2 regions of the Blautia faecicola genome follow, and region 1 is predicted to be linked to the other one. Evidence: a T-box and tRNA genes for the amino acid it is inferred to sense, from the RefSeq annotation. Region 1 holds a T-box; the other holds one or more tRNA genes.

Region 1 (3,773 bases):
AGGACCGGGACTTGCAATCAAGATCGTTGAGACATTCCTGGATACCCCGTTTTCCAACGATGAGCGCCACATCCGCAGAATCAAACTGATCGAGGAGCCGGCAGATGGAGAATAAAAAAGACTGAAAAAGGTAACAGCCGTAGAGCGTGTCTGAAAAATCATTTCCGCAATCTGCGAGCCCCACTTTGCGGTATATTTTACCCTCATTCGGTTGACGTAGCCCGCTACGCCGCCCTTATTCGGATAAAATCTCCCACAAACTGGGACTCGCAGCTCACGAAAAGCCTTTTTCAGACACGCTCTAGCGATGAATGGAAACTGGAGCCGCGCTACAAAATAACAAAAGAGTGACATGCTGGGAACAGCAGGAAGGAGAACAAATGTCAAAAGTAGTAGTTATGGATCACCCGTTGATTCAGCATAAAATCGGAATTATCAGAAGAACAGAGACAAGCAGCAAGGAATTCAGAGAAATGATCGGTGAGATTGCCATGCTGATGTGCTATGAGGCGACCAGAGATCTGAAACTGGAAGATGTGGAGATCGAAACTCCGATCACAAAAATGACTGCAAAAGAACTGGCAGGAAAGAAACTGGCTGTAGTGCCGATCCTCCGTGCAGGTCTGGGAATGGTAGAAGGTATGCTGGCAATGATCCCGGCTGCAAAAGTAGGACATATCGGTCTGTACCGTGATCCGGAAACTCTGGTACCGGTAGAATATTACTGCAAACTTCCGGCAGACAGTTCTGAGCGTGATATCTTTGTCGTTGACCCGATGCTGGCAACCGGTGGATCTGCAGAAGCAGCGATCACCATGCTGAAACAGAAAGGTGTAAAAAATATCCGTTTCATGTGTATCATCGCAGCACCGGAAGGTGTGAAGAAACTGCAGGAAGTACACCCGGATGTGGATATCTACATCGGTGCACTGGATGATCATCTGAACGATCACGGCTATATCGTACCGGGTCTTGGGGATGCCGGAGACAGAATTTTCGGAACAAAATAAGAGAGAGTCGGATAGCAACCCCTTGACAAATCAGGGAGTTTCCGATAAAATCCTATCAGCAATAAAATAAAAAGGCGATGAAGGGAATAGTACACAGGAGACAATCAACAGAGAGGAAATCAATGGTGGAAGATTTCTGTGCGGAACGTGTGGAACCGGCCCCGGAGCTGTCTGTGAATAAGCAGACCGCGACTTTGGCGTTAAAAAAGAGTGAAAGAAAGTGAGCAGTCTTCGGGCTGTTAATTAGGGTGGTACCGCCGGATAAGCATCTGGTCCCTTTTTGGGGATCAGGTGCTTATTTTGATCTGGAATCCCCTGGAGATAGAGAAATGTACTCTCGGATACAACTGACAAAAATTATCTCGCAAAATCAGGCACAGAAAGATTCCGAGAGTACGTGAGAACAAAAATGGAGGAAATAAAGATGGCAAAAGACAAAAAAATGGTAGAAGCGATCACTTCCATGGAAGAGGATTTCGCACAGTGGTATACCGATGTAGTAAAAAAAGCAGATCTGATTGATTACACCAGTGTAAAAGGATGTATGGCGATCAAACCGGCAGGTTATGCGATCTGGGAAAATATCCAGCATGAACTGGACAGAAGATTCAAAGAGACAGGTGTAGAAAATGTGTATATGCCAATGCTGATTCCGGAAAGCCTTCTGCAGAAAGAAAAAGACCACGTAGAAGGATTTGCACCGGAAGTTGCATGGGTAACACACGGCGGACTCGAACCGCTGCAGGAGCGTCTGTGCATCCGTCCGACTTCCGAGACCCTGTTCTGTGATTTCTATGCAAAAGAGATCCAGTCCCACAGAGATCTGCCGAAAGTATATAACCAGTGGTGTTCCGTTATGCGCTGGGAGAAGACAACCCGTCCGTTCCTGCGTTCCAGAGAATTTCTGTGGCAGGAAGGACATACCGCACATGCAACGGCTGAGGAAGCAGAAGAGAGAACCATCCAGATGCTGAATCTGTATGCAGATTTCTGCGAGCAGGTACTGGCAATCCCGGTTATCAAAGGAAGAAAGACAGACAAAGAAAAATTTGCAGGTGCAGAAGCTACTTACACCATCGAATCCCTGATGCATGACGGAAAAGCCCTGCAGTCCGGTACCAGCCATAACTTTGGCGATGGATTTGCAAAGGCATTCGGCATCCAGTATACAGACAAAGAAAATAAATTACAGTATGTACATCAGACATCCTGGGGTATGACAACCCGTATGATCGGTGCGCTGATCATGGTACACGGCGATGACAGCGGACTGAAACTGCCGCCGAGAATCGCACCGGTACAGGCAATGATTATCCCGATCCAGCAGAGAAAAGAAGGCGTTCTGGAAAAAGCCGCTGAACTGGAAGCTGCACTGAAAGCAGCAGGTATCCGTGTGAAAACAGATGCTACCGACAAGAGCCCGGGATTCAAATTCGCTGAGCAGGAGATGCGTGGTATCCCGGTTCGTATCGAGTGTGGACCGAAGGATATCGAGGCAAATCAGGCAGTTGTTGCAAGAAGAGATACCGGTGAAAAGATTGTTGTCGCTTTACCGGAACTGGCTGAGAAAGTAACAGAAATCCTGGATACGATTCAGGCAGATATGCTGGAGAGAGCAAGAGCACACAGAGATGCACATACCTATACAGCAACCACCTACGAAGAGTTTGTAAAGACCATCAACGAAAAACCTGGATTTATCAAAGCTATGTGGTGCGGCGATCAGGCATGTGAGGACAAGATCAAAGAAGATACAGCAGCAACTTCCCGTTGTATCCCATTTAACCAGGAACATCTGGCAGATACCTGTGTATGCTGTGGAAAACCGGCGACAAAAATGGTATACTGGGGCAGAGCATACTAAAAGAAAAAGTGTGGGAACATCAATAAAGGCATTCGGCTGTTATCGGTGTTCAGAACGAATAGCATGAAACAGAAAAGGAGTGGATAGAATGCGGTTACAGTTACCGGCAGCAGTAAACATGATTATTGATGTGCTTCAGGCGCATGGGTATGAGGGATTTGCAGTGGGTGGCTGTGTCCGGGATTCGGTGTTGAACAGAACGCCGGATGACTGGGACATAACCACATCTGCCACTCCTTATCAGGTGAAGGAATTATTTCCCAAAACCGTGGATACCGGTCTTCAGCATGGAACCGTGACGGTTATGGTACATGGCGTCGGTTACGAAGTGACCACATACCGGATCGACGGGGAATACGAGGATGGCAGACACCCGAAAGAGGTGCAGTTTACCTCAAATCTGACCGAAGACCTGAAACGCCGCGATTTTACGATCAATGCCATGGCTTACAGCAAAGATCGTGGGCTGATTGATGAATTTGGCGGGATGAATGATCTGCAAAGAAAAATCATCCGCTGTGTGGGAGATCCGTGGCAGCGGTTCGGTGAAGATGCACTGAGGATCCTTCGGGCGGTACGGTTTGCAGCGCAGCTTGGATTTGAGATTGAAGAAAATACCAAAAAGGCAATTGTGGAACTGGCATCGACGCTTTCAAAGATTAGTGCGGAGCGGATCCAGACGGAGACAGTGAAACTATTGATGTCGGATCGTCCGGAGATGTGGAGAAGTGTGTATGATCTTAGCATCACACGGATCATCATGCCGGAGTTCGATGCGATCATGGAAACGCCGCAAAATACCCCGCATCACATGTACAATGTGGGGGAACATACATTAAAGGCGCTGAGCCTGACGGAAAAAGACCGGATCCTGCGTCTGACGATGCTGCTTCACGATA
Region 2 (3,773 bases), 340 kb from region 1:
TACATAAGAGAGGATACCGAAAATTACAGTCCAAAGCACCGATCTCCGAGACACTGGCAGCAGCACTGATCATGCTGACGCCGTGGAAGAAAGACCGGATTCTGGTGGATCCTTTCTGCGGAAGCGGAACGTTCCCGATCGAAGCTGCCATGATGGCATGCAATATCGCTCCGGGTATGAACCGTTCGTTCCTTGCAGAGGACTGGATAAACCTGATTCCGCGCAAACACTGGTATAACGCACTGGAGGAGGCGCAGGATCTGGTACATATGGAAGAAAGTCTGGATCTGCAGGGATACGATATTGATCCGGAAGTAGTAAAAAATGCGAGAGAAAATGCGACAGCGGCGGGTGTGGATCATCTGATCCATTTCCAGCAGAGAGAAGTGGCGAAGCTGCGTCATCCGAAAAAATACGGATTTATCATCACCAATCCGCCATACGGCGAGCGTCTCGAAGAAAAAGAAATGCTTCCGGGGCTGTACCGCCAGATCGGTGAAGTGTATGAAAAACTGGATGCCTGGTCGATGTATCTGATCACCAGTTATCAGGATGCGGAGCGCTATATTGGAAGAAAGGCAGATAAGAACCGGAAAATCTATAATGGCATGATCCGGACCTATTATTATCAGTTCCTTGGTCCGAAACCGCCGAAACGCAGAGAGGGAGAGACACGATGAAACGTTTGATATTTGCCACGGGCAATCAGAATAAAATGCGGGAGATCCGGGAGATCCTTGCCGATCTTCCGGTGGAGATCCTGTCGATGAAAGAAGCAGGGATCGAAGCAGATATTGTCGAGGATGGAAAAACATTTGAAGAAAATGCGATCATCAAGGCAAAAGCGATCATGGAACTGACCGGAGAACTGGTCCTTGCCGACGATTCCGGTCTGGAAATTGACTATCTGAACAAAGAGCCGGGAATCTATTCCGCAAGATATATGGGAGAGGACACCTCTTACCGGATCAAAAATGCCAGCCTGATCGAGCGCCTGGCAGGGGTGCCGGATGAAAAAAGAACCGCCCGCTTTGTCTGTGCGATCGCAGCCGCATTTCCGGATGGAACCGTGAAAACCACCGAGGGAGTGATCGAAGGCCGGATCGGATATGAGGAACGCGGAGAGAACGGATTTGGCTATGATCCGATCTTTTATGTGCCGGAATTCGGCTGTACGACAGCAGAACTTCCCGAAGAACAGAAAAATGCGGTCAGCCACCGCGGAAAAGCACTGGAAAAGATGCGAGAGATCCTGAAAGAGAGTGTGAGCGCAGAATGAAGATTTTGGTAGTCAGCGACACGCACGGACACGATGAGAATCTGATGTGTGCCCTGCAGCGGGAATTGCCGATCGATGCACTGATCCACTGCGGGGATCTGGAAGGTTCCGAAGAGTATATCCCGGAGGCTGTGGAATGTCCCTGTTACTTCGTGAGAGGAAATAATGACTTTTTCAGCGATCTGCCAAAAGAAGAAGAGTTTACGCTGGGCAATTATCGGATCCTGGTGACGCACGGACATCTGTACGGTGTCTCGATGAGTACCTGTGTGCTGGAGGAAGAAGCGAGAAGCAGACAGGTACAGGTGGTTATGTTCGGACACACCCACTATCCGTATCTGGAAGAGATGGAAGATCTGACGGTTTTAAACCCGGGCAGTCTTTCCTATCCCCGCCAGCCCGGACGTAAGCCGAGCTATCTTGTGATGGAAATTGATGAGCAGGGCAAGGCACATTACGAACACCGATACCTCGAAAAAGCCTGAAAAATAAGGAAAAATCGGGAAAATAAAAAAAATTAAAAAAATTTGAAAAAAGGTGTTGACTTTTAGAGAACTATACACTATAATACTCCTTGTGCTGAGCGAGAGAGCTCAACACGAGGAACGAAACGGGGTGTGGCTCAGCTTGGCTAGAGCGCCTGGTTTGGGACCAGGAGGTCGCAGGTTCGAATCCTGTCACCCCGACTTAACAACTAAATATTTCCTTTGCGGGTGTAGTTCAATGGTAGAACACCAGCCTTCCAAGCTGGATACGTGGGTTCGATTCCCATCACCCGCTTCCATCAGACAATATCTGATGAGTACGTGTTTGTAGCTCAGTTGGATAGAGCAACGGCCTTCTAAGCCGTGGGTCGGGGGTTCGAATCCCTCCAAGCACGTTTCTTTTCTCTAAAGAGGAAAGGTATGGTGGGTATAGCGCAGTTGGTTAGCGCGCCAGATTGTGGCTCTGGAGGCCCAGGGTTCGAATCCCTGTATCCACCCTGCCGTAAGGCGTACGTTGGGCTATCGCCAAGCGGTAAGGCACAGGACTTTGACTCCTGCATTCGGCAGTTCGAATCTGCCTAGCCCAGGTTATGGGATATTAGCTCAGTTGGTAGAGCACTTGACTTTTAATCAAGTTGTCCGGGGTTCGAATCCCCGATGTCTCATCGGACAAGCCTAGTGCTTGTCCTTTTTTCGTTGTAGGATACAGGCGGTTATGGCGGAATTGGCAGACGCGCTGGTTTTAGGTGCCAGTGGGCAACCGTGTGGGTTCGAGTCCCACTAACCGCATTATATAGAAAGTATTGATATCATATCTTAGATTCTGATTGATTTCCCAGAGGATAAAAATTATAGAAGAACTGAAAAAGGAGGCCATTAGCGTATGAAAGAAAGAAAATGGCTGGCAGATCTGCCGAAAGTTGATCTCCATTGCCATCTGGATGGTTCACTGAATCTGGAAACGGTACGAAACCTGACGGGCAAGCAGGAGATTTCATGGGAGGATCTGCAGGCGGCAGCAGACTGTGACAGTCTGAAGACCTATCTGGAGAAATTTGATCTTCCGCTGCTCGGGATGCAGACGGCAGAGGGGCTGCGGGAGGCGGCAAAGTCGTTTCTGCTGGATCTGAAAAAAGAAAATGTGATGTATGTGGAAGTGCGTTTTGCCCCGCAGCTTTCCGTTCATGAAGGATTTGGCTGTTCGCAGGTCATCGAGGCGGTTCTTGAGGGGCTGCGGGAGGCAGAAGCGATCTGTAAGATCTCCTGGCGGGTGATCTGCTGTGCAATGCGCCATCATACGATGGAACAGAATCTGGAAGTGTTCCGGACTGCCACAGAGTATCTGGATCGCGGGGTGTGTGCGGTGGACCTTGCAGGGGATGAGGCATCCTATCCGGCATCACAGTTTACAGACCTGTTTGCGGAGGCGAGAGCACTGGGTATCCCGTTTACGATCCATGCAGGTGAATGCCACAGCACGGAAAATGTGAGAACTTCGATCGAGATGGGCGCAAAAAGGATCGGACACGGGATCGCGATGAAAGAAGATCCGGAACTGATGAAACTGGCAGCGGAAAGAGACGTGGGGATCGAGATGTGCCCTTGCAGCAATTTTCAGACGAAAGCGGTGCAGGAGGGAGAAGAATATCCACTGGCGCTCTTTTGGGAACAGGGGCTTCTGGTAACGGTTAATACCGATAATCGTACCGTCAGTCAGACCAGCGAGACCAGAGAACTGAAGATGGCACTGGAACTGATGGAAGCGTCCCAAAAACCGGTGGAAGATGAGAAGACATTTTGCAGAAAACTGATGGAAAACAGTATCCGGACAGCATTTTTGCCGGAGGAAGAAAAGGAGCGTCTGCGACATATTCTGGAAAAATTTTCCTGAGGAAAGCAGAGGCATAAGTTGACAAACCGCAGACACGATGGTAGGCTAGAACCATCTCGGGTGTCAGATCGGACATACAGAAAGGAATCATGAAATGAGAGAAAAATACGAATCATTA

The links. The T-box of region 1 lies ahead of proS (proline--tRNA ligase). A T-box ahead of a tRNA ligase gene usually reads a tRNA of that ligase, here a tRNA-Pro.
Region 2: it has a tRNA-Pro gene. The T-box ahead of proS (proline--tRNA ligase) is inferred to sense a tRNA for this amino acid. The anticodon was not compared.

What each region holds. Positions count from the first base shown of each region.
Region 1 is NZ_SDKC01000001.1:496,927-500,699, forward strand. Features, by position in the region: gene rpiB (ribose 5-phosphate isomerase B) at 1-115, shown strand, start outside; partial or broken gene ETP43_RS18200 (DUF6783 domain-containing protein) at 112-255, shown strand; partial or broken gene ETP43_RS18205 (DUF6783 domain-containing protein) at 193-354, opposite strand; gene upp (uracil phosphoribosyltransferase) at 381-1,010, shown strand; T-box leader at 1,079-1,291, shown strand; gene proS (proline--tRNA ligase) at 1,435-2,874, shown strand; gene ETP43_RS02080 (CCA tRNA nucleotidyltransferase) at 2,963-3,773, shown strand, end outside.
Region 2 is NZ_SDKC01000001.1:836,268-840,040, forward strand. Features, by position in the region: gene ETP43_RS03840 (THUMP domain-containing class I SAM-dependent RNA methyltransferase) at 1-680, shown strand, start outside; gene ETP43_RS03845 (XTP/dITP diphosphatase) at 677-1,279, shown strand; gene ETP43_RS03850 (metallophosphoesterase family protein) at 1,276-1,764, shown strand; tRNA gene ETP43_RS03855 (tRNA-Pro) at 1,891-1,965, shown strand; tRNA gene ETP43_RS03860 (tRNA-Gly) at 1,989-2,059, shown strand; tRNA gene ETP43_RS03865 (tRNA-Arg) at 2,086-2,159, shown strand; tRNA gene ETP43_RS03870 (tRNA-His) at 2,188-2,261, shown strand; tRNA gene ETP43_RS03875 (tRNA-Gln) at 2,280-2,351, shown strand; tRNA gene ETP43_RS03880 (tRNA-Lys) at 2,357-2,429, shown strand; tRNA gene ETP43_RS03885 (tRNA-Leu) at 2,474-2,553, shown strand; gene add (adenosine deaminase) at 2,648-3,655, shown strand; gene rho (transcription termination factor Rho) at 3,750-3,773, shown strand, end outside.